Regions from separate parts of the Bradyrhizobium sp. Leo78 genome, predicted to be linked through region 1. Evidence: riboswitches for the same ligand, from Rfam matches in the RefSeq annotation. Region 1 holds a riboswitch; each other region holds the start of a gene.

Region 1 (6,935 bases):
GCGCGACATAGGGCGCATAGCCCAGAATGTCGGTCGCGGTAGCTAGCGCGGCCGTCACCTCCGGCGTGACCAGCGCCTCATCGCCCGGCCCAAGTCCCGCGATCGTCAGCGATCCCGTCATGCGATGTTGTCCGCGCGCCATCCCGTTCCATGCACGAGCACGATTGCAAAATAGGGGCAATCGGTTTCCTCGACATCGACCAGCCGCGCAACACGCTCGCCCGGCATGGTGCCGCGCTCGACCAGCCAGGCATCATTGAGACGACCGGCGGAGGCGAGCGCACGGCGCACCTTTTGGAGGTTGCGCCCGGTCTTCATGACGACGAGCGCGTCCGAATTGCGCATCCGCCGTTCGAGTTCATCCTCCGCCATTGTGCCCATCAAGACGGTCGTCACGTCATCGCCCAACGCAATCGGCTGACCGACCACATTCCAGCAGCCGGCCATGCCCGGAATGCCCGCGATCACCTCGATCTCGACGCGGCCTCGCAGGCCCGCGTGCAAATGCATGAAGGAGCCATAGAAGTAGGGATCGCCTTCGCAGAGCACGACGACATCGACCGCGAGCGCAAGCCGCGCCAGACGCTCCGCCCATTCTTCATAGAAGCCGGCGAGCACGCGAAGGTAATCCGGACTGTCGAAGGAGAGCTCGGTGGTGACCGGATATTCCATCGGATATTCGGAGACATTGGCGGCCAGCATGCCTTCGACAATGCGGCGGGCCTGACCGGGACGCCCTTTCTTGCGGAAATAGGCGACGTGCCTGGCTGCGCGCACCTCGCGGTCCGCGCGCACGCTCATCAAGTCCGGATTGCCTGGCCCGAGGCCGCAGCAAATGATGCGCCCCATCGCTATTCGCTCCGGCTCGCGAGCGCGTTCACGGCGGCGACGGTGATCGCCGAGCCGCCGAGGCGTCCTTCAATTGTCAGGGCGGGCGCCGGCGGATCGGCCATCAGCGCGGCCTTGGATTCAGCCGCGCCGACGAAGCCGACCGGACAGCCAATGATTGCAGCCGGCCTCGGGCAATCGCGATCCTCCAGCATGTTGAGGAGGTGAAACAGCGCGGTGGGCGCGTTGCCGATCGCGACAAGGGCGCCATCGAGGTGCGGTCGCCACAGTTCCAGTGCCGCGGCCGAACGGGTATCGCGCATGGATTGTGCCAGTACGTGAACGGCGGGGTCGCCGAGCGTGCAGACGATGGCATTGACCGCCGGCAACCGCGCGCGTGTAATCCCCTCGGACACCATACGCGTGTCGCAAAGTACGGGCGCGCCGGCCTGCAGCGCATCCCGCGCCGCCGCCACCATGCCGGGCGTGAAACGGATATGGGCCTCGAGCCCTACCATGCCGGCGGCATGGATCATGCGCACGGCCACCTGTTCTTCATCGGGCGTGAAGCGCGTCAAGTCCGCCTCGGCGCGGATGGTGGCAAAGGACTGTCGATAGATCGCTGCACCGTCGGTTTCATAAATGTGCGGCATCAGCGTCCTCCCGCCAGCATGGAGGGATTTTCGATGATGACGCCGTGGCTCAAGCCACGCATAACTGGCGCGGCGCGCGGCGAGCCGTCGCGGATGAGATCGAATCCGGCGCTGGTCGCAACCAGCGTGATCGCGGTCGCCCCGGAATGCGCGCAGCCCTTGGCGCAGCCCGAAACGTGGAGGCGCGCGTCCGCGGCGATGTGCGGCGCAAGCGCGGCAGCCAGCGTGCGGGTATCGGCAAGAGCCTCGCGGCAGCGCGGCGCGCCGCTGCAAGCGATGACGCGAAGCGCTGGGTCATCGGCCTCGGTGATGAGGTCCGCACCGCGCGGCATCGTGCGTGCTCCCTCAGCAAGAATCATCCGCCACGGTGTCATACGCAACCCTTGCGCATCTGCGGCAATAAGCCGAAGCGCCGAATGGGGCAGTTGCCCGAATGCGACGCCGACCATCGCACCCAGCGGACAAAGACCGGGACGAGGCACAGCGATCGTCGGTGCGGGCTCGGTCCTACCGAGCAGTGCATCCGGCAATCTCGCGCCGGCCATGATGTGGGCGGCCATGCGCCCTCGCCTGCCGCTGGTGCCGCCTGAGGTAATGAACCATTCGGCAAGCGCGACTGCAACGCTCACAGCGTCGCCGCGCGTAACGGAGCGACCAAACTCAGCGCCATCGGCGCGCACCAAAAGGCCGCCCGCGCGGCCACGCTCGATCCGAATGTCCGCGGATGCGCCAGCAAGCACCCGTTCCTTGCCGTCATCGACAGCGAAGCCAAATTTGGTCGGAAGAGCTAGCCCACTGCCGGCAAGGGCCTGCTCCAGTTCGGCTGCGAGCGAACGCGTGTCATCGCCTATGCCCCAGAACGGTGTCACCAGGATGTTGCGATGCGACTCGGCCTCCGGATCATGGTCAAGCAGCTTCAATTGGGCGAGACCGTCGAGCAGAGACAAGTGTCCCTGATCACTCACGCCTCTGATCTGGAAGTTGGCCCGGCTGGTCAAGTCGATCAAGCCGTTGCCGTAACACTCTGCCAGATCAGCCAGCCCTGCCGCCTGTGCCGCATCGAGCCTTCCGCCATAGGGGCGCACGCGGACCACGAGCCCGTCGCCTGACTGCATCGGCCGCAACGCGCCAGGGCACCAGCCCTTGATAGCGACCGTACTCATGACGCCTCGCGCGGCGCAGCCGCGATCGAATTTCGGCGCGTCTTCCAGAGTGATGCCAAGCCAGTGACGACCGTGACAGGGACTTTTGCGAGCGTGTTCATTCCGCGGCTTCTGGCAGGGCGGCGATAGGTGGAATGCGAGCGAGCGATTGTTTGCGGAAGATCTCCGGCCGGCTGCGCCATGGCACGATGCCATCGGGTGCCGCCGCGTAAGCTGACGCGCCGGCAATCACGTCGTGCGCGTTGCCATCGGACAAGCGACCGTAGACATAGGACCACCGTCCCGGCGCGCTGAGCGCGACCGAGCAGCCCTGGTTACAGGCGGACAGGCATTCGACGGGAACGACGACGCCGTCAGGCACGCCCGCGTCGAGAATAGCGGCATGCAGGCGCGCACCGGGCGTAATCTCGCCTTCCCCGAGCGTCTGGCCCGGGCGGCATGTGATGCAAACGTGAAGAGTGACGATCATCGCCCCTTCCTGAATTGACGGCGGGAAGCGATGAGGTGCACGAACCGTCCTTGAGGAGGCTTCGCTTTCCCCGTCGCGGAACACCCCGTCCGCCGGTCTCAACGTTGCGCTGGCAGGTCTCCCGGCTTGCGGAGCAGGGTCTTTCCCTTCGATCCCCGCCTTCCCGATCCCCAGGGGATCAGTGGCTTCGGGCATCTCTCCGGTCACGGTCGCGGGGGCGGCTGCTTTTCAGGCCAAGCCGTTTGGCTCGAGCCCTATCGCATTCCCTCTTCGCCTGTCGCAGAACAGGCACCAACGCGGGCCGACCATTTGCTCTGGGCCGCAACTTGTCAAGCCAAAGGGACCACGCCGGATGATGTCCGAACCAGATGCCGCCGAGGACGGGGACATCGTCGCGCCCGAGGGCTCCACCGACGCCCGCCACGCCATCAAAATGGCGAAAAAGGAGATGGTCCGCGAAAGATCAGGGCGACCAAGGGCGGCGAAGAGGGACTGATCGGGCGCAGGTGATAAGCCAGGGCTAGCTCGGTAAAGCTTTCGTCGATCACCAGACGGCCGACACGCGGCAGGATCGAAAGAAGTTCACTCTGATCATGATGCTTTCCGTCGGGATCGTTCGGGTTGACCACGATCGCGAGCTCAGCCCTCGCGAGCGCCTCGAGTTCCCGCCGCGATGGTCTCGTGATACGCTCGCGGACCGCTGAGCCGCTCGCCGAGCGCTCCAGCTATGGCGGCTTCGAGCCAGCCGGCATTAATCGAGCGGCGCCGGTTCGCATCGCGCATCATGCATGACCACCCTGCGAAGACCGGGGCGCGCAGCACGAAGAGAACAGCGGTCAGGCGAGCTGGAATGAAGTTTGCCACATCATCGATGCGCGCGCCGCAGCCCAACCAAGGGCTTCGTGTCGCGGCGTATGATGGCCGATCATAGAGTCCAGTGCGTTGATCGCCTTGTAGCCGGCGATGCCAGGTACCCCACCCCGACCAAGCCGGGATTTCTACTTCAGCAAATATGCGCCTGCGAATTGTTCGGCCATCACCGCACGTTCTTCTTCAGTTTGACCCAAATGCGACATCGACCCGTGATGGTCCTTCGCATCCAGCGTATGATGGTCATTTCGATTTAGCACCTCCTCCATCCCTGCCGGATCAGGCTGCGTTGTCTCGTCGAGGATCGGCATGGGCATTTCGGTGGCAGGGCCTGGCGCGGCGAACGCTAAACTAGTCACAACCGATAGCGGAATGCCGAGTTGCACTCGGGGGAAGCTCCCTTCGAGGGCGTGATCGCGGCCTCGTGGGAGGGCCGCTACAGGTCACCTCCGCGGCCGAAGTCTCTCCGCGAAATCATGAAGCAAAAGGAAAGCAATGAGCGCGATTGACCACTGGTGAGTCGTGCGACATACGGATCTTTCTTTACAGGCGTCTCTGGTTGCTCAAATATCTTCTGCGGTGGGTCAGATATCCCCCTCCACATCTGTCACAGATAGGGAGGCTCTTCTATGATCCTATTCAGGATAGTCTTCGCAGTAAGCGCTATCTTGCTAACCAGGGATGCATTTGCGGAGCCGGCGAATCTGGATCGGGACAGCCCCATTTCGCTTTGGGTCGCCAGCAGACTGCACCGATCTGGGAATGACATACGTGAGGAGTGATTCAAAAGGGGACGGTGACAAATGCTGGACTGGAACGAAAGTGTATTGTTCAGGTTATCCCGCCCCTGAAGTTGCATTCATCGGTTATGATGCTTGTGACGGTTTTCAATGTCATCGAACGATGTGCGGTAGCAATCCCAGTCCGGGTCCGAGGGTAATCGCAAGTGAGTCTTGGTACTTCTGTCCTGCCTGCGGCAGTGCAAATATTAGAAGGATCTTGAGATTGAACAAAGTTCCTAACGCACAGATTGCGGGTGCTTGTCCGTGGCGATATTTCTAGGTTCGTGATCATTGGGCAGTGCGTAGGCGCAGTCAGCGCACATGATCGCCCGCTTGTCGCCGATGCAGGTCCGATCCTTGCCGCCGTTGTGCTTGCAATCGCGGCATTTGAATAGGTAGTCACCTGGCGCGCGCAAGATTGACGGAGCGGATCGCTCGAATTTTCGCCGACGTTCAGCGCCCGCATCGACCGGGTGATCGATTAGGCTGGCTACTTCCGGTATTGGCCCTTCGGCGACCTCGTCATAGGGAGCTATGCGGGAAACTGGGTGATGACGGACTGAGATAGGCGGCGTATCGAGGCGGGTGTCGAAGCCTGCCAGAACCTCTCAAGGAGAGCGATACGCCATGAACGAGACTAGCAACATTGTCCCGCTCCGTCAGCCCGACGAGATCGACGATCCACTGACCAATATCCTGCGTGCTGGTGCGCGGCAGCTTCTGGCGCAGGCCGTCGAGGTCGAAGTCGAGACCTTTCTTGCCACGATGAAGGATTTGAAGCTTGCCGACGGACGCGCCCGTGTCGTGCGGCATGGTTACGGCCCGGTGCGAACGATTGCGACGGGCATCGGTCCGGTCGAGGTCGCGCGGGCGAAGATTCGCGACCGTGGGGCGGCCGGCGATAGTGAGCGGATCCGGTTCGGCTCGGCGATCCTGCCGCTGTGGGCACGGCGGACCAGAAGCCTGGATGCGCTGTTGCCGATTCTGTACCTGCGCGGCATCTCGACCGGCGATTTCCAGGAGGCGCTGACGGCCTTGCTGGGCAAGGACGCACCGAACCTGTCGCCCGCGGTGATTTCCGGGCTGACCGCGGAGTGGCAAGGCGAGTACGAGCGCTGGCAGAGGCGCGATTTGTCGGCGCGACGATACGTGTATGTGTGGGCCGATGGCGTCTTCCTGCAGGCCCGCATGGAAGACCACGGCGAGTGCATGCTGGTGCTGATCGGCGCGACGCCGGAAGGCAAGAAGGAACTGATCGGCTTCCAGGTCGGCGTGCGGGAGAGCGCGCGGAGCTGGCGTGAGCTCCTGATCGACGTCAAGCGGCGCGGGTTGCAGATCGCCCCGGAAATTGCCGTCGGCGACGGCGCGCTCGGCTTCTGAAAGGCGCTCGACGAGGTCTGTCCCGGCACAAGGCACCAGCGATGCTGGGTGCACAAGACCGTGAACGTCCTGGACAAGGTCCCGCTCTCGGTGCAGGCCACCATGAAGAAGGATCTGCGCGAGGTCTACTGGGCGCCGAACCGGGCGTCCGCCGAAGCGGCGATCGACGTTTTCGCCGAGAAATACCGCGCCAAATACGGCCGGGCGGTCGAATGTCTGGTCAAGGATCGCGACGCCCTGCTGGCCTTCTACGACTTTCCTGCCGAGCATTGGGATCACTTGCGGACGACCAACCCCATCGAAAGCGTGTTCGCCACCGTGCGGCACCGGACGGTGCACACCAAGGGCTCGTTGTCGCCAACCACCGCCAGGCTGATGGTGTTCAAACTGGTGATCGCCGCATCAAAGACCTGGCGGCGGCTCAAAGGCACAAATCAGTTGCCGAAGGTCATCGCAGGTGTCAGATTCAACGACGGCATCGAGGTCATCCAAATGCCGGCAAACCACGCCGCCTGATCACCTCATCACCCAAAATTCCGCATAGCTCCGTCATAGGCTCCAATGTCCGGTTTGCGCCATAACCTGCCGATCCTCCGATTTCGCTCGTGCGGTCGAAGCCGAAGTACGCCATTGGCGCGAGGGATCAGTTCTCAGAGACAACCCGACTGCTACCGGCTACGCGATGTCGCAATTCGCGTTCACGGGTACGATAGCCAGCACCATATCGTATGAAATCCTAGTTTGGGATGAGAAATCGTGGGCTAAAAATGGCCGGAAGCGACTGGAACCG
Region 2 (6,935 bases), on a different contig from region 1:
CGCGAAGGCGATATGCGGTTAGTGCCAATCACGAATGGCAGCGCCTCATTCGCCGCCGTCCCACTCGCGACTGGTGCAGTGCAAGAATTCGCGAGTTCCAATCCAAAGATTGCTCCACGTCAATGGCGCTTTGCTACCTGACGGTGTATGATGCGGACTGGGTATCCGATCGGGTCAGGGAGATTGGTCGAGGCAAGGGCGGCTCTCAGCATCGAGAGCCGCGTGGAAGGCGAATGCGTACCGTGAAGCAACATAATGCTCCTACGTGCGGATCGGATCGAACCAATGCACAGGGATGGCCAGGCATTGGCGCAGCAAGCGCGAGCGATCGGCTGTACTGGAAACTAGCCTCCGACCTTCTCTTTGTGGTGCGCCCTTCATGTGAAGGGCGCTTTGTTTATGAAGATATAAACCCGGCGTTCGAATCTCTTGTTGGGATCGCGTCGGAAGACATCCGGGGGATGGCCGTTTGCGACTGCATGGGGAAGCAGGATGCCAGGTCCGTTCACGAGGCGCTTGATGCTTGTCGCGCCGGAGGTGCCGAGGTTCGGATCCGGCATCGGCTCGCGCTCGGGGGATCCCCACGAACTGTCGAGACAATCGTTGCGCCAATCTGCGGTCCCATGACCGGCTGCATTGCCACCTTTATCGGTAGCCATCGGATCATGGACGGAGCGTCCTCCCACGACCTTGCAGCCATCTCCGACGGTCGTGCGAGCATGGGCGCCACGCTGGTTTCCATTCAGGAAGACATGCAGCAGCGCATTGCCTCCGACCTCCACGATTCGACCTGCCAGCATTTGATCGCCGCAAGCCTCGGGCTCATGCGGATGCGGAACAGCTTGAGTGAGCCGACCAATGCCGAGCGGCTTTGCGACGATATCGATGCGTCGATCGATCAGGCAATCAAGGAAATTCGGGCCTTTGCCTACCTGCTGCACCCGCAAAATCTGACGGTTGCCGGGCTGAAGGCAGCAATCGAGAGATATGCGGAAGGGTTCGCGGCGCGCACATCGTTGAGAGTCGATGCCAGCATCTCGCCCGAGATCGATCGCGTACCTTACGACACGCAGCGCTCCCTGCTGCGGGTGGTCCAGGAGGCGCTGACGAATGTCTTCCGTCATGCAAGAGCAACGAAAGTCGAGATCGCGATCGAGACGACCGATGACCATTTCCGGCTGAGGGTCAGCGATAATGGGCGCGGCATGCCGCTCGACCAGACACTCGGCGGCGCGATGGCAGGGCCGCCCGGCGTCGGAATTCCCGCAATGAAGGTGAGACTGCAGCAGATCGGAGGTACCCTCGAAATCCGCTCCGAGCCGGGACCGGGGCAGCCCGGCACGACATTATCCGCGGTGTTCCCGCGCGGTCCGGCGACCGAAAAATCGCCGCCGGCCAAGGGCCGCCCCCGCCATCATGGTCCGCGCAAACGGGTTCACTGATCGTACAGCCGAACTCGCGTCACTGGTGCCGGTCGAGCCTGCGACGCAACACGAGTGGGAGCTAACCCGCCATGAAGCGCTTTCTTATCGCCGACGATCATGAAGCGGTGCGGTCGGGACTACGCGCGGTTCTGGAGCAACGTGCCGACTGGGAAGTCGTTGCTGAGGCGAACGACGGCAGCAAGGCCCTTGCCGAGGCGATCGCAAACCAACCCCATGTCGCAATCGTCGATTTCTCCATGCCGCGCATGACGGGAGTGGAGGTCGCGCGGCGGATCAGGGAGTATCGCCTGCCAACCGAAGTATTGATCTTCACGGTCCACAATTCCAGCCTGCTGGCCCAGGAGGCATTCGAGGCAGGCGCCCGGGCATTCGTATTGAAATCGGATGCCAACAGGCTGTTGTTGGCGGCGGTTGAGTCGCTTCTGGCGCATAAACCATTTTGCACCGAGAGCTGTTCGCCTGAATCGAACGAGGTCTCGACCGGAGATCGGGACAGGCTCTCGCCGCGGGAGCGATTAGTCGTCAAGCTGATTGCGGAGGGCTACAGCAACAAAGGCATTGGCGCCATCCTGAACCTCAGCGTCAAAACCGCCGAAGCGCACCGGGCGGCCGCGATGCGCAAGCTGGATATCCACTCGACGGCGGATCTGGTCCGCTACGCGGTTCGCGCCCGCCTGCTGGAAGCATGACACGCCAAAGCATGATCCGGCGCTTGATGTTCCGGCTTGTTCTACCATGAGCCCGGGAGGCTAAGCTGACCTCAGTATATTTCCCGCGAAATCCGAGGGTTTTGCGGGATAACTGCCGGAAAGCCAATCGGTATGATTCTGACCTCGCTGTCGGCTATCGCTATCGATCGTTCCAGCGCAAGGGAACGACGCCATGAAACGCATCCTGATTGCGGATGATCATGAAGTCGTGCGTTCCGGGCTTCGCGCGATCGTTGAAACGCGCTCCAATTGGATTGTAACTGCAGAAGCTCCCGACGGTGAGCAGGCGATCGCATTGGCGTTGGAAACGAGACCGGACGTCATCATCGCCGACTATTCCATGCCCCTCGTAAACGGACTGGAAGTCAGCCGCCGCATCAAGACGCTTCGTCTGCGTTCGGAAGTGTTGATCCTCACCATGCATGAAAGTGAGGAGATTTTGACCGAGGCTCTTCTGACCGGGGTACGTGGCTTCCTGCTCAAATCGGACGCCAGGAAGCATCTCATTTCAGCAATCGAAGCTCTGCTCGACGGCCGACCTTACTTTACCAGCGTCGTGTTGGAGAAATTGCTGACCGACTACCAGCTCAACAAACAGAACAAGTCCAGTGCGCTCCTCACATCGCGGGAGCAGAACGTCGTGCAGTTGATTGCAGAGGGGCATACCAACAAGGCCATCAGCTCCATCTTGAAGCTTAGCGTGAAGACTGTCGAAACCCATCGGGCGTCCGCCATGCGCAAGCTTGGCATGTCATCCACAGCCGAGCTGGTTCGCTATGCGATTCGCAAGAAGCTGGTTGCGCCCTGAGGCGCAGACAATTCAAGCGGCAGTCGTCGCGCCGGGTTACGCAGCGAGTATTGGATCATTGGCTGGAGTTCACACGGCCCCGCCGGTGATATCGCCCGAATGCCACGCGCGGATTGACGGCGCATGTGGCCCCTCGCCCCGACGCCGCGGCCATACATGCCGCCCGCGTGCGGAAGGAGCAATCTCCCGGAATCCCAGTGGTTCGAGATTGCAGGCAATAGGGATAGTCCCGTGCCGTAGCGGGACCAGCTTCGGCAATCCAGATCAAGCCGGCCGCAGATAAGAGTGCCATCAGGTAGCGCATGAGATCACCTCGCTCATTGAGGATATCTCCATAGTGCCGAAGGAGGACGCGCCTGAAAATACATGATTCCCCGGGGGCCAGCTTGACAAGATTCCCTAGAGCGCGCCGATCAGGATCGCGCCACCGAATTCTGAAGCCACGACGCGGGTGTCGAGAACAGGCATTACAGGTTCAGACCTTCCGTAGGATGGGTAGAGCCCCGTGCTTTTCAAAGATCTCGATGGCAGCGAAGCTGTCACCAACTCGATCAGCGCCGGCTCACGCCCCTCGTGCATCGCGGATTGCCTGGGCGACTTTCGTCGCCTGCGACACCCGTCCGATTCGCGCGCCCGTGACGATCTTTTTTCGACGCGTGCTCAAGCGCGGCACCATCCCTTCGTTGGCGGTCGATCCGGCGGAGGGATAGGGAATGAAGTCCGCGGCCCGACGCAGCGCGATAGCCTTTCGAGCCGCTTCGACATTGGCGGTGCGAGCTGCCAGGTTGTGAAGACGCCTGAGTTCGCTGTTAACCCGCTTCAGTGCCGCGGCAAAGACCTGCTTGCGTTGTGATGGACGATCGGCAGTTCCGGGGAAGTTCGCGCCGCGAGGCTGGCCTTTCCCGCGCATCTCTCGCCGCTTTTGTCGGCCGAGCGTTCGCTCCTTGTCGCGCATCTTGCGCAAGCGGGATCGCATGTCCGCAAGATCAGCCGGCTCGACGTCATAGATGGCGGGATGATGCGTGAGGCGGATCGTCTCGTACTCGTCGTGGCTGAGGAGGCTACGTTCGAGTTTGCATGGGATCGACATTTCCTGTTCCTCCGTTGAATCTGTCGATGCTCACATGAACGGCATCATCCAAGTTTAGCGACGCGTGTGGGTGGCATGTGATGCTCGCATAAGGCTGTAGGATTTGTCATCTGCTGTCCCTTCGCCCGTCAGCAACTTTCTGTGTTCGTCATTCAGGTCGCCGCTATCAGCGATCCGCAAAAATGCTGTTGGGTTCTGATCGTTATCGATTTGAGTTTTGCTCCGCCTTGTGCTTCTTTGCGCGCGTCATCGGTGCCCTTTGTAGGGTGAAACGGGAACGCGGTGCGGGAATCTTCCCCAATGCCGCGGCTGCCCCCGCAACTGTAAGCGGACTATTTGCGATCCGGATGCCACTGGGCCTGCCAAGCAGGTTTGGGAAGGCGGATCGCGAGACGACCGCAAGCCAGGAGACCGGCCGTTGACGGGTATCAACTCGTTCGACGGTGGGTCGGCGGAAGGGCATTAATGAACTTGCGGCGTTTTCTTGCCGGGTGTGCGGCCGTTGCTGCGTGCGGTCACACTGGCGCCATGGCCCAATCGGGTCCCGAACAGCTTCCTGCTGTTGTCATCAATCCGGAGGTCCGGTCCAAGCCGGCCCCGAGGAATAGGCAAAGGTCTTCAACAACCCATCCTGCGCGCCCGGCGCCCGGTAACGAGGCGCCGGCCGCGACTCCCGAAGTGGTCGTGACTCCCGACCGTACACTGGAGCCGGCGAGCCGGACCGGAAGCTCGGTCAGCGTGGTCACGCACGAAATGCTCGCGACCAGCAATCCGACCTCGCTCGTCGATGCGCTGCGGACCGTGCCGGGACTCGATATCACCGAAAGCGGCGGACCAGGCGCGACGACCAATGTGCGCTTGCGCGGCGCCAATACCGGCCAGACGCTGGTCATGATCGATGGCATCAGGGTCAACGATCCGACCGCCGCCAGCGGCGACTTCGATTTCGCGATGTTCGCCCCGGGCGCGATGCAGCGGATCGAGGTGCTGAAAGGACCGCAGAGCGCGCTCTACGGATCTGACGCGATCGGCGGCGTCGTCAACATCATCACCAAGAAGGGCACCGGTCCGGCACAACTCGACGTCAGCACCGAGGGCGGAAGCTACGGCACGGCGAGCACCAGCGCAGCGCTGACCGGAACCTCTGGGCCGTGGTCCTACGCGTTCACGGGAAGCGGGCAGCACAGCAACGGCTTTTCACGCTACGGCTATCGCATCCCCGCGCTCGAAGCCAAGTATGGCCCGCTCGAGCGCGATGGCTTCGACCGCGTCGGCGGTTCGGCACGCGTCGGCTACGATTCCGGCGAAGGCGTACGGCTGGAGACGGGCATGCTGGCCTCATTCACGCGGTCCGCCTATGATCAGGCCTCCGGAACGTTCCCGGACACGCCGTCGAGCGCGACGCGCCTGCTCGAACAGGTCTGGGGACGCGCGTCGTTCGACACGTTCGGCGGCATTCTCACCCATAGCGTGAGCGCATTTGAGACGCATATCGACCGCTCGTTCGACGACGTCACCTACAAGATCAACAAACTGCCGCAGAACACGACATCCATCCTCTCCAATTTCGTCGGCGACAGCACGGGCCTGGAATATCAGGGCAACCTGAAGGTCGGCCCGCTAGGATCGCTCATCGTCGGATCGCGTGTGCAGCATGAAACGGCGAGCACCTCCACCACCAACCTATTGCCGATTCCTGGAGCGTCGACGCCACAGCTCGCAGGCACGCAAGACACCAATTCAGTGTTTGCGCTCTGGCAACTGCCGATCGGCGAGCGGCTCAACATCACGATGGGCGGCCGGGTTGACGACGTCGTCGATGTGGCACGGTTCGAGACATGGCGAACCACCGCGGCTTACACGATCGCCGAGACCGGCACCAAGCTGCATGCGAGCGCCGGGACAGGCGCCAAGGCCCCGACGCTCTATCAGCTCTATGCGCCGACCTATGGCAATTCCGCGCTCAGTCCCGAGGAGAGCTTCGGCTACGATGCCGGCATCGACCAAAGCCTGTTCGGAGGCCGCGTTGTGGTTTCGCTGACAGGCTTCGGCAACAGGTTCAGCAACCTGATCGACTTTGTGACCGATCCGGCGCACCCGCTCGGGCACTACGTCAACGTCTCGCGTGCCGAAACCGACGGACTGGAACTCGGGGTCAACGTCGATATTCTGCCGGGCTACCTGAAATTCAACGCCGCCTATACCTATCTGCAGGCTAAGGATCTCTCGACCGGCCTGACGCTGGCGCGCCGGCCGGAAAACCTGGCGAGATTCTCGTTCCCGATCACACCGATCGAGGGCTGGCTGATCGAGCCACGCGTGCTCGCGGTATCCACGCGCTACAGCGGTTCAAACGAGACGCTGCCGCTCGCCCCTTACGTCCGCGTCGATCTCTACACCGAATACAAGATCGATGAGACCTGGAAGGTGTACTTGCGCGGCGAGAACATTTTCAATGAGCACTATCAGGAAGTGTACAACTATGGCACGACCGGACCTGCGGCTTACGCCGGGTTCAGTGCCCACTGGTGAAGCGGATGTGATGATGCGCGCGCGGGGTATGCTATTTGACCGAACCAAGCGCGCTGGCCAGGCGATCGAGACCATCGTCCGACGCAAGGCCAAATCGCAGCCATTCGCGTGCGCCGTTAAAGCTCCGGCACCAGATGTGGCGTCGGGCCAATTCGGTGTGCAACGTCGGGGCATCGGGATGGGAGGCAAGGCGAAAGAGCGTAGCCCCTCCAACAAGCTGAAGACCGGCCTCTGTCAGGACATGGTCGAGTTTGGCGGACTGGCGAGCAAGCTTCGCACGCATCGCATCCGCCCAGGATCGATCCCGCAGGGCGGCCGTGCCCAGGTGAAGCGCTGGGCCGGAGACCGGC
Region 3 (6,935 bases), on a different contig from region 1:
TTCCTCATCGCAGCGAGGACTCCGATCAGGCTTTGCGGCGTATCCAGACCGACGCCATTGGCAAGACGGCCGTCGCGGTTGGGATAATTGGCGAGGACAATGGCGACCCGTCGCTGGCTCGCTGGCGTACGGCGTAGCCGCACCCACGCAGCGGCAAGATCGGCCGTCGCCGCCACGCGATCTTCGACCGGCCGAAAGGCCGTCGGCGTGAAGGAGCCAATGCTCTGGCCGGCTTCCTTGAATGCGATGGCATTGGCGAAGATGCGCCCATCGACCTCCGGCAGGACCACATGCATAGCAAGGTCGCGCGGATTGAGGCCGCGGGTCGAGCTTTCCCAGCTCTTGTGGGACATGCCAGCCTGAGCGACCTGCAGCACGGGACAATCGGTCTCGGACAATATCCCCGCATTCTCGCGCGCGGTCGCCGTCGCAAAGGCTGTTGCGTTCACGATGATGTCAGGTGGGTGCGCGGCGAGCGCCGTGCGCAGGAACGCGATCGAACGCTCGTCCTTGAGGCTCGTGACATAGAGCCCGACTGCATTGAGATCGCGCGCCCCCAGCGCCGAGCACAGCGCATTGATCGCAGCGGTATCGCCGCCCGCGACGAGGGCGCGGTAGAAGATTACGGCAGCGTTTGGGCGTTGGTCCGTGACAGGTTCGCCGTTCCAGAAGCCGGCGGCCGGCATTGGCCGCGCCGAGGGCGGCCTGCTGCCGTAGCCGATCAGATTCGCAGCGAAGCAAAGCGCCAACTGCGCGTTGTCGATGCCGCCTTCGGTACAATAGCGCCACAGTTCATAGGTCTCGTCGGCGCCCAGCGTGCCGCGCGCAGCCAATGCGGCGTTCCAGTCGGTTTCTCCGGGAATGCAGGCGAACAACGTCCCGCGCTGGATCGCATCGCGCCGAAGGCTTTCGACACCGTGCGGCCAATAGCTTTCGCCGCCGAGCATCCGAAGAACGACGATCTTGGCTTCGCTGAGCGTACGTTCGACATAGAGATCGACAGAAGCGGGATGACCAAGAGCCAGCAGATTGGTCAGACGGACACTCGGGAAGTCCGCAGGCAATGCCGCATGCGCAGCGCCGAAGGCCGCGAGATCACTGTCCGCGGCGGACAATATCACGATGTCGGCGGTTTCCTGGCCGAGGTCGCGAGCGACATCTCCGTCGTCGATGCTGCCACCGCTGTCGAGTTTCAGATGCATTGATCGCCCTTCGAAAGGCTATCCCGCAAGCGCCCGACGTGCGGCATCGGCGTCGAAGCCCTTCAGGCCGATCACGACAAGATGCTCGGCCTGCCTGGCGTCGGGCCGGGCGAACGCCAGCTCAACACGGCTGCCGACCGCCTGCACCACGATCGGCGCAGGCTTTTCGGAGATGCGCGCATGGCCCTTGACGCGCAGCACCCCCGCGAGACTGAGGACATCGCTGACCCGTGCGCGCATCGCCTCGACGCTCTCGGCCGCCGCAGGCCTTACGACGATACTGTCGAAATCGTCGTGATCGTGCTCCTCTTCCTCTCCGTGATGCCCGGCCCGCGCAGCGAGGTCGTTCTCGGCATCGGCCTTCATCCCGATGAGGACGTCGGGCGCAAGCGCTCCATGGGAGCGTACGACACGGACACCTTGCCTCAATTGTGCAGCAAGCCGGTCTTCGATCCCGGCAAGCACATCCGGCGACACCAGATCGCTCTTGGAAACGACCACGAGGTCGGCACAGGCGAGCTGATCCTCGAACACTTCCTCGATCGGGTCGTCGTGATCGATTTCCTCGTCCGCGGCGCGCTGGGCCGCGACCGCATGTTCGTCGAGCACGACGCGTCCTTCTGATAGCGCCAACGCGTCGACGACCGTCACCACGCCATCGACGGTTGCGCGCGTGCGGACCGCGGGCCACGCGAACGCCTTCAAGAGTGGCTGCGGCAGCGCCAGCCCGGAGGTCTCGATCACGATCGCGTCCAGCGGCTCGTCGCGCGTCAGCAGCTTGTCCATGGTCGGAATGAAATCGTCGGCGACCGTGCAGCAGATGCAGCCATTGGTCAGCTCGACGATGTCGCCGGGCGCACAGGCCTTGGCCGCGCATTCCTCGACAAGACCGCCGTCGAAACCGGCATCTCCGAACTCGTTGACGATGACGGCGATGCGGCGGCCGTCGGCTTGCGTCAGAAGCGAGCGCAACAGTGTCGTCTTGCCGGCACCGAGAAAACCGGTGAGCACGGTGACTGGAACACGGGACATATTTCAGGACTCCTTAAGGGAACGTTTGAGCCACAGCGGAAGGCCGGCCGCGACGAACACGACGTTGGGAACGCTTGAGGCGACCATCTGATTGAGACGGCCCTGCGCATCGCGGAAATCGCGGCCGAGCCTGGTTTCGGGCACGATGCCGAGACCGACCTCGTTCGACACCAGGACAACGGGGTTTGCGGCGACGCCTAGAAATTCCGCGAGCCGTTTCGCCTCGACATCGAGGTCACGCCCGGCGAGCATCAAGTTGGAGAGCCAGAGTGTCAGGCAATCGACCAGGACCGCGCAGCCGGGTCGCGATACCTGCGTCAAGGCATCGATGAGCGCCAACGGCTCCTCCACGGTCGTCCAATCCGAACCGCGCCTGCTGCGATGATGCGCGATCCTGTCCTGCATCTCCTCATCGCCTGCGGTAGCTGTTGCCAGATACACGCGAGCAAGGCCGCTTTCGGCAATCATTCGCTCGGCAAAAGCCGATTTGCCTGAGCGTGCGCCGCCCAGTACCAGCGTGGTCGAGAGATCAGTCATTTCGGAGCGCTGCCATCTTCGGGTGACCAGCGAACGGGCGGCAGCCGCGCCACCATCCCCTTGCGCAGGATCTCGGCGCGCTCGCGCCACGGCACCAGGCCGTAGGTCGATTTGCGATAGGAATCGACGAAAGACGCGACGGCACCGGCGCCCTCGGGCTCGAGATCGCCGAAGAGGAAGGTGTAACCATCCGAGCTCGAAACCGCGACCGTGGTCGGCCGCTTGCACACGCTCAAGCACTGCACGCGCCGGACCTGAACGGCCGCGTCGCGTTTGCCTGTAGCGACCCGGATCGCGTCGAACATGGCGGGCCCGGCCAACACGCCCTCGGACGTCTTGCAGGTGACGCATACGCTCACGACGACGGGACCGCCGGGCGCAGTCGGCGGCAAATATTCGCCCGGGCGAGAATCAGTATCTTGCTGATCGACGTCGTTGCGATCCATCACGATGCTCAAGTCAGGGCCATGACGGCCGCGAGCTTTGTTGGATCGCGTTCGACGGGGGAAGACCATCGAACTCATTCCGTCCGGTGCACCCCGCCCGACGAACCTCCAAAGCACAATGCGCGATGGCAGGTCTCCTGGCTCGCGGGTCGTCGCCTTTCGCCGCCTTCCCGGTCATCCCAGTGGCCTCGGCTTTGGCTCGCCGCTTACAGTTGCGGGGGCAGCGTCGGCATTGCACCGACTTCCCTTTTTCACCTTCCCGAAGGAAGGACCATCGCCGCCACGCTAGCTGTCCCCGCGACGGCGGTCAACCGCAGTTGACCCGCCCGTTTGCTTCGGTCACTTAAGGCGCGCACGAGGAGCCCATGACCTTCCAAATCCCATCCGATTGGCAAATTCCCGCAATCGCTCCGCTCGATCAGACGCTTGCCGCAACGATGCGCGCGCGAATCGACGGCAAAGCCAAGCCGCCGGGCTCACTGGGACGAATCGAAGACCTGGCGGTGCAACTCGGCATGATCGCGCATCCATCCGCCGCAGCGCTGCAAAACGCCGTTCTGCTCGTATTCGCCGGTGATCACGGATTGACGGAAGAAGGCGTTTCGCAATATCCGTCCGCCGTGACGGCCGCGATGGTGAGGACTTATCTCGCAGGCGGAGCGAGCGCCAACGCCTTTGCGGCCGCGTCAGATGTCGGGATCCGCATCGTGGATGCCGGCGTCGCCAGCGAGCTGCCTTCCCATCCCGATCTCCTCAGCATCAAGATTCGGACCGGCACCGCGAATTCTGCGCGTGAGGCAGCGATGTCGGCCCAGGACGCGCACAAGGCGCTCGCGGCCGGCTTTGCCATAGCTTCCAGTGAAATCGATGCTGGGGCCGACATCGTCGCGCTCGGCGAAATGGGAATCGGCAACACGGCGTCATCAGCGCTGCTGGTGCATCGGCTGGCGCCCGCGCCGCTCGATGATTGCATCGGCGTCGGCGCAGGCCAGGACGAGCCAGGCATGGCCCGCAAGCGCGCCGCCATCCACAAGGCAGCCAATCGCAGCGATGCGACCGCGCCGTTCGAGGTACTCCGGGAATTCGGCGGCCTCGAGATCGCGATGATGGCGGGCGCCGCGCTTGGTGCAGCGGCACATCGCCGTCCGGTCGTCATCGACGGCTTCATTTCGTCCGCCGCCGCCCTCGTCGCCGTCAGGCTGGCGCCGGCGACGCGTGACTATTGCGTCTTCGCGCATAGGTCGGCCGAGAAAGGTCACGATATCGTATTGGCGGCACTTCAGGCACAGCCGTTGCTCGCTCTCGACATGAGACTTGGCGAGGGCACCGGCGCACTACTGGCGGTCCCGCTGGTGCGCGCCGCGTCCCGCCTGCTGACCGACGTCGCCGACCTCAGCGATGTGCTGGAAGGAAGGATCTAGATGAGCCTGGATCGTCTTCGCGACGCGGTCCGATTCCTCACCATCATTCCTGTCGGCGCTTCGAACGATGCGCCTGATTCCGAGTGGCTGGTCCGCTCGGCGCAGTTTTTCCCGCTGGTCGGTGCGATCGTCGGTTTGGTTTCGGCGGCGGCTCTTCTGCTGAGCTCGCTCGTATTAGGACCAGTGATCGCGGCGCTCATGGCAGTGTTGGCAAGCGTCCTTCTCACCAGTGGGTTCCACGAGGATGGCCTGGCTGACACCGCTGATGGCTTGGGCGGCGGCTGGACGGTCGAACAGCGTCTCACCATCATGAAGGATAGCCGGATCGGCACCTATGGCACGCTCGCGCTGATCTTCGCGGTCGCATTGCGGGTCGCTGCGCTTGCTGAGATGCCGGCATGGATTGGTGCGGCGGCGCTGATTGCAAGTGGAGCCGGCGGTCGCGCCGTGGGCTTGCCGATCATCGGCTGGATGAAATATGCGGGTAACACCTCCGCGATGAAGGTGGCCTATGCGCCCTCTCCGCTCCGGGCAGGCGAAATCGGTTTCGCGACGATCGTCGCGCTGCTCGCGCTGGCACCGCTCGCCGCGACCTCCGACACGCATGCCCCGATCGCGCTTATTGGCGGCATCGCTTGCGGCATCGCACTGGCAGTTGCGGTCACGCTGTGGTCGCGACGATCGATCGGCGGCTATACCGGCGACGTACTCGGGGCCATCGAGCAGGTGTTCGAGGTTGGCTTCCTGCTCGGCGTTGCTGCCGTCATCCGGTCGGCCATGTGATCTGCGCCTATGTTCGAGTGAATCGTCGATGTCTGACGAAGGCGAACCGATCTGGCGCAGCGACATCGATTCATTGGCATTCCGTCCCTCCGGACACATGGGCATATGCGTCATGCACCGGCGCGCATTCCGGACGCTGCTGGGCTGCATGCCTTCGTCACAGCAGTGCATCGATTTCTACCTGATACACCGGGATTCGTTCGAAGCGGCGGCCCGCGCCAAACTGGCCGCGAGAAGCATCCGGGAAACGGACAACTTTCATCTCACCAGCCGCGACGTCCGTCGCCGGCTAAAAAATTCGGTCGCATCTGATGATGCCGTGGGCTAGAATGACTTGCCGAACGAGGATCATCATGCAGCAGACGCAATCAGCCAATTTTACCACCGTTGCCACCGGAACGAATGTCATCGTTCAGGCCGTTCTGGCGATGGCTCTTGGTTTGTTCGTCGTCGGCATGGTCGGCTTTTCGCACATCAGCGCCGTCCATAACGCCGCCCACGACGTGCGCCATGCCAACGCTTTCCCCTGTCACTGACGACAGATGCACGTCTTCAGATCGATCGTGTTTGCGGCATCGCTTGCCGGATTGATCGTCGGCGCGCTGATATCGGTGGTTCAGTTCTTCGGAACGGTGCCGCTGCTCCAGAAGAGCGAGGTCTTCGAGAAGGCTGCGGCCGATGCACACCACAAGGCTTCCCACGCCGGCAGCGCTGAAGCAGACCATCATCACGATGCGGAATGGGAGCCCGAGGAGGGCTTCCAGCGCAGCGCCCTCACCGTCGCCGCCAACGTCCTTACCGCGATCGGCTTCGGCCTCCTGCTCACCGGCATCTATGCGCTTCGGCAACGACCGGTCCATTGGCGCGAAGGTCTGTTTTGGGGCCTTGCCGGGTTCGCCGTTTTTGTCGCGGCGCCTGGTCTTGGCCTCCCTCCCGAGTTGCCGGGCCTGCCGGTCGCCGATCTCACCGCGCGGCAAATCTGGTGGATCGCAACCGCCGCTCTGACAGCATCAGCGCTCTACCTCCTGATCCTGCGCTCGGAGCCGTGGGCTGCGGTTCTCGGGGTCATACTCATTGTCATCCCGCATCTCGTCGGCGCCCCTGTTGCACCCGAGTCTCATGCCGAAGTGCCAGCGTCCCTTTCGCACCAGTTCGTGGTGACCGTCGTGCTCACCGGACTCCTGTTCTGGAGCCTGCTCGGCGTCGCAACGAGCCTCGCGTTCGATAGAGTATCAAGGAAGCGAAGTTAGGCCGCCGATCGTCAGGCTGGGCGCCCGCCACCTCGTCACCGGAATTGCCAGCACCAGGACGGATCGCCGCGATCGCGGCGCTCCGTCATGTCGACGCGCATGAAACGATCATGCGCGAGCGCGGCGCCGACCCAGAGCTCGTTCCAGGCATCGAACACCGCGGGAGACATCGGCCCGCGCTCTGCCATCAGGCGCCATGAGGTCTGCCGTACCATCGCGGTCGCGCCCTGCACGCGCAACTCGGCGTCGTCGCCCTGCCCACGG

The links. A riboswitch is a leader RNA that binds a small molecule or an ion and turns the genes downstream of it on or off. The one in region 1 is predicted to bind cobalamin.
Region 2: another riboswitch for cobalamin. It lies ahead of AC5ZG1_RS06790 (TonB-dependent receptor plug domain-containing protein); the one in region 1 lies ahead of AC5ZG1_RS41840 (DUF1636 family protein).
Region 3: another riboswitch for cobalamin. It lies ahead of AC5ZG1_RS06835 (DUF1636 domain-containing protein); the one in region 1 lies ahead of AC5ZG1_RS41840 (DUF1636 family protein).

The regions. Positions count from the first base shown of each region.
Region 1 covers NZ_JCAMOT010000077.1:586-7,520, reverse strand. Annotated here, with positions in the region: gene cobJ (precorrin-3B C(17)-methyltransferase) at 1-121, opposite strand, end outside; gene AC5ZG1_RS41855 (precorrin-2 C(20)-methyltransferase) at 118-849, opposite strand; gene AC5ZG1_RS41850 (precorrin-8X methylmutase) at 852-1,481, opposite strand; gene cobG (precorrin-3B synthase) at 1,481-2,644, opposite strand; gene AC5ZG1_RS41840 (DUF1636 family protein) at 2,742-3,113, opposite strand; cobalamin riboswitch at 3,208-3,424, opposite strand; gene AC5ZG1_RS41835 (hypothetical protein) at 3,542-3,742, opposite strand; partial or broken gene AC5ZG1_RS41830 (CobD/CbiB family cobalamin biosynthesis protein) at 3,795-4,090, opposite strand; gene AC5ZG1_RS41825 (hypothetical protein) at 4,112-4,294, opposite strand; partial or broken gene AC5ZG1_RS41820 (IS256 family transposase) at 5,393-6,661, shown strand.
Region 2 covers NZ_JCAMOT010000004.1:52,867-59,801, forward strand. Annotated here, with positions in the region: gene AC5ZG1_RS06765 (sensor histidine kinase) at 123-1,442, shown strand; gene AC5ZG1_RS06770 (response regulator) at 1,514-2,134, shown strand; gene AC5ZG1_RS06775 (response regulator transcription factor) at 2,328-2,963, shown strand; gene AC5ZG1_RS06780 (DUF3551 domain-containing protein) at 3,019-3,267, opposite strand; gene AC5ZG1_RS06785 (hypothetical protein) at 3,526-3,927, opposite strand; cobalamin riboswitch at 4,287-4,487, shown strand; gene AC5ZG1_RS06790 (TonB-dependent receptor plug domain-containing protein) at 4,738-6,585, shown strand; gene cobD (threonine-phosphate decarboxylase CobD) at 6,617-6,935, opposite strand, start outside.
Region 3 covers NZ_JCAMOT010000004.1:66,931-73,865, forward strand. Annotated here, with positions in the region: gene cobN (cobaltochelatase subunit CobN) at 1-1,202, opposite strand, end outside; gene cobW (cobalamin biosynthesis protein CobW) at 1,221-2,234, opposite strand; gene cobU (bifunctional adenosylcobinamide kinase/adenosylcobinamide-phosphate guanylyltransferase) at 2,238-2,771, opposite strand; gene AC5ZG1_RS06835 (DUF1636 domain-containing protein) at 2,768-3,217, opposite strand; cobalamin riboswitch at 3,328-3,508, opposite strand; gene cobT (nicotinate-nucleotide--dimethylbenzimidazole phosphoribosyltransferase) at 3,583-4,638, shown strand; gene cobS (adenosylcobinamide-GDP ribazoletransferase) at 4,639-5,421, shown strand; gene AC5ZG1_RS06850 (hypothetical protein) at 5,450-5,749, shown strand; gene AC5ZG1_RS06855 (CbtB domain-containing protein) at 5,775-5,957, shown strand; gene AC5ZG1_RS06860 (CbtA family protein) at 5,964-6,671, shown strand; gene AC5ZG1_RS06865 (hypothetical protein) at 6,707-6,935, opposite strand, start outside.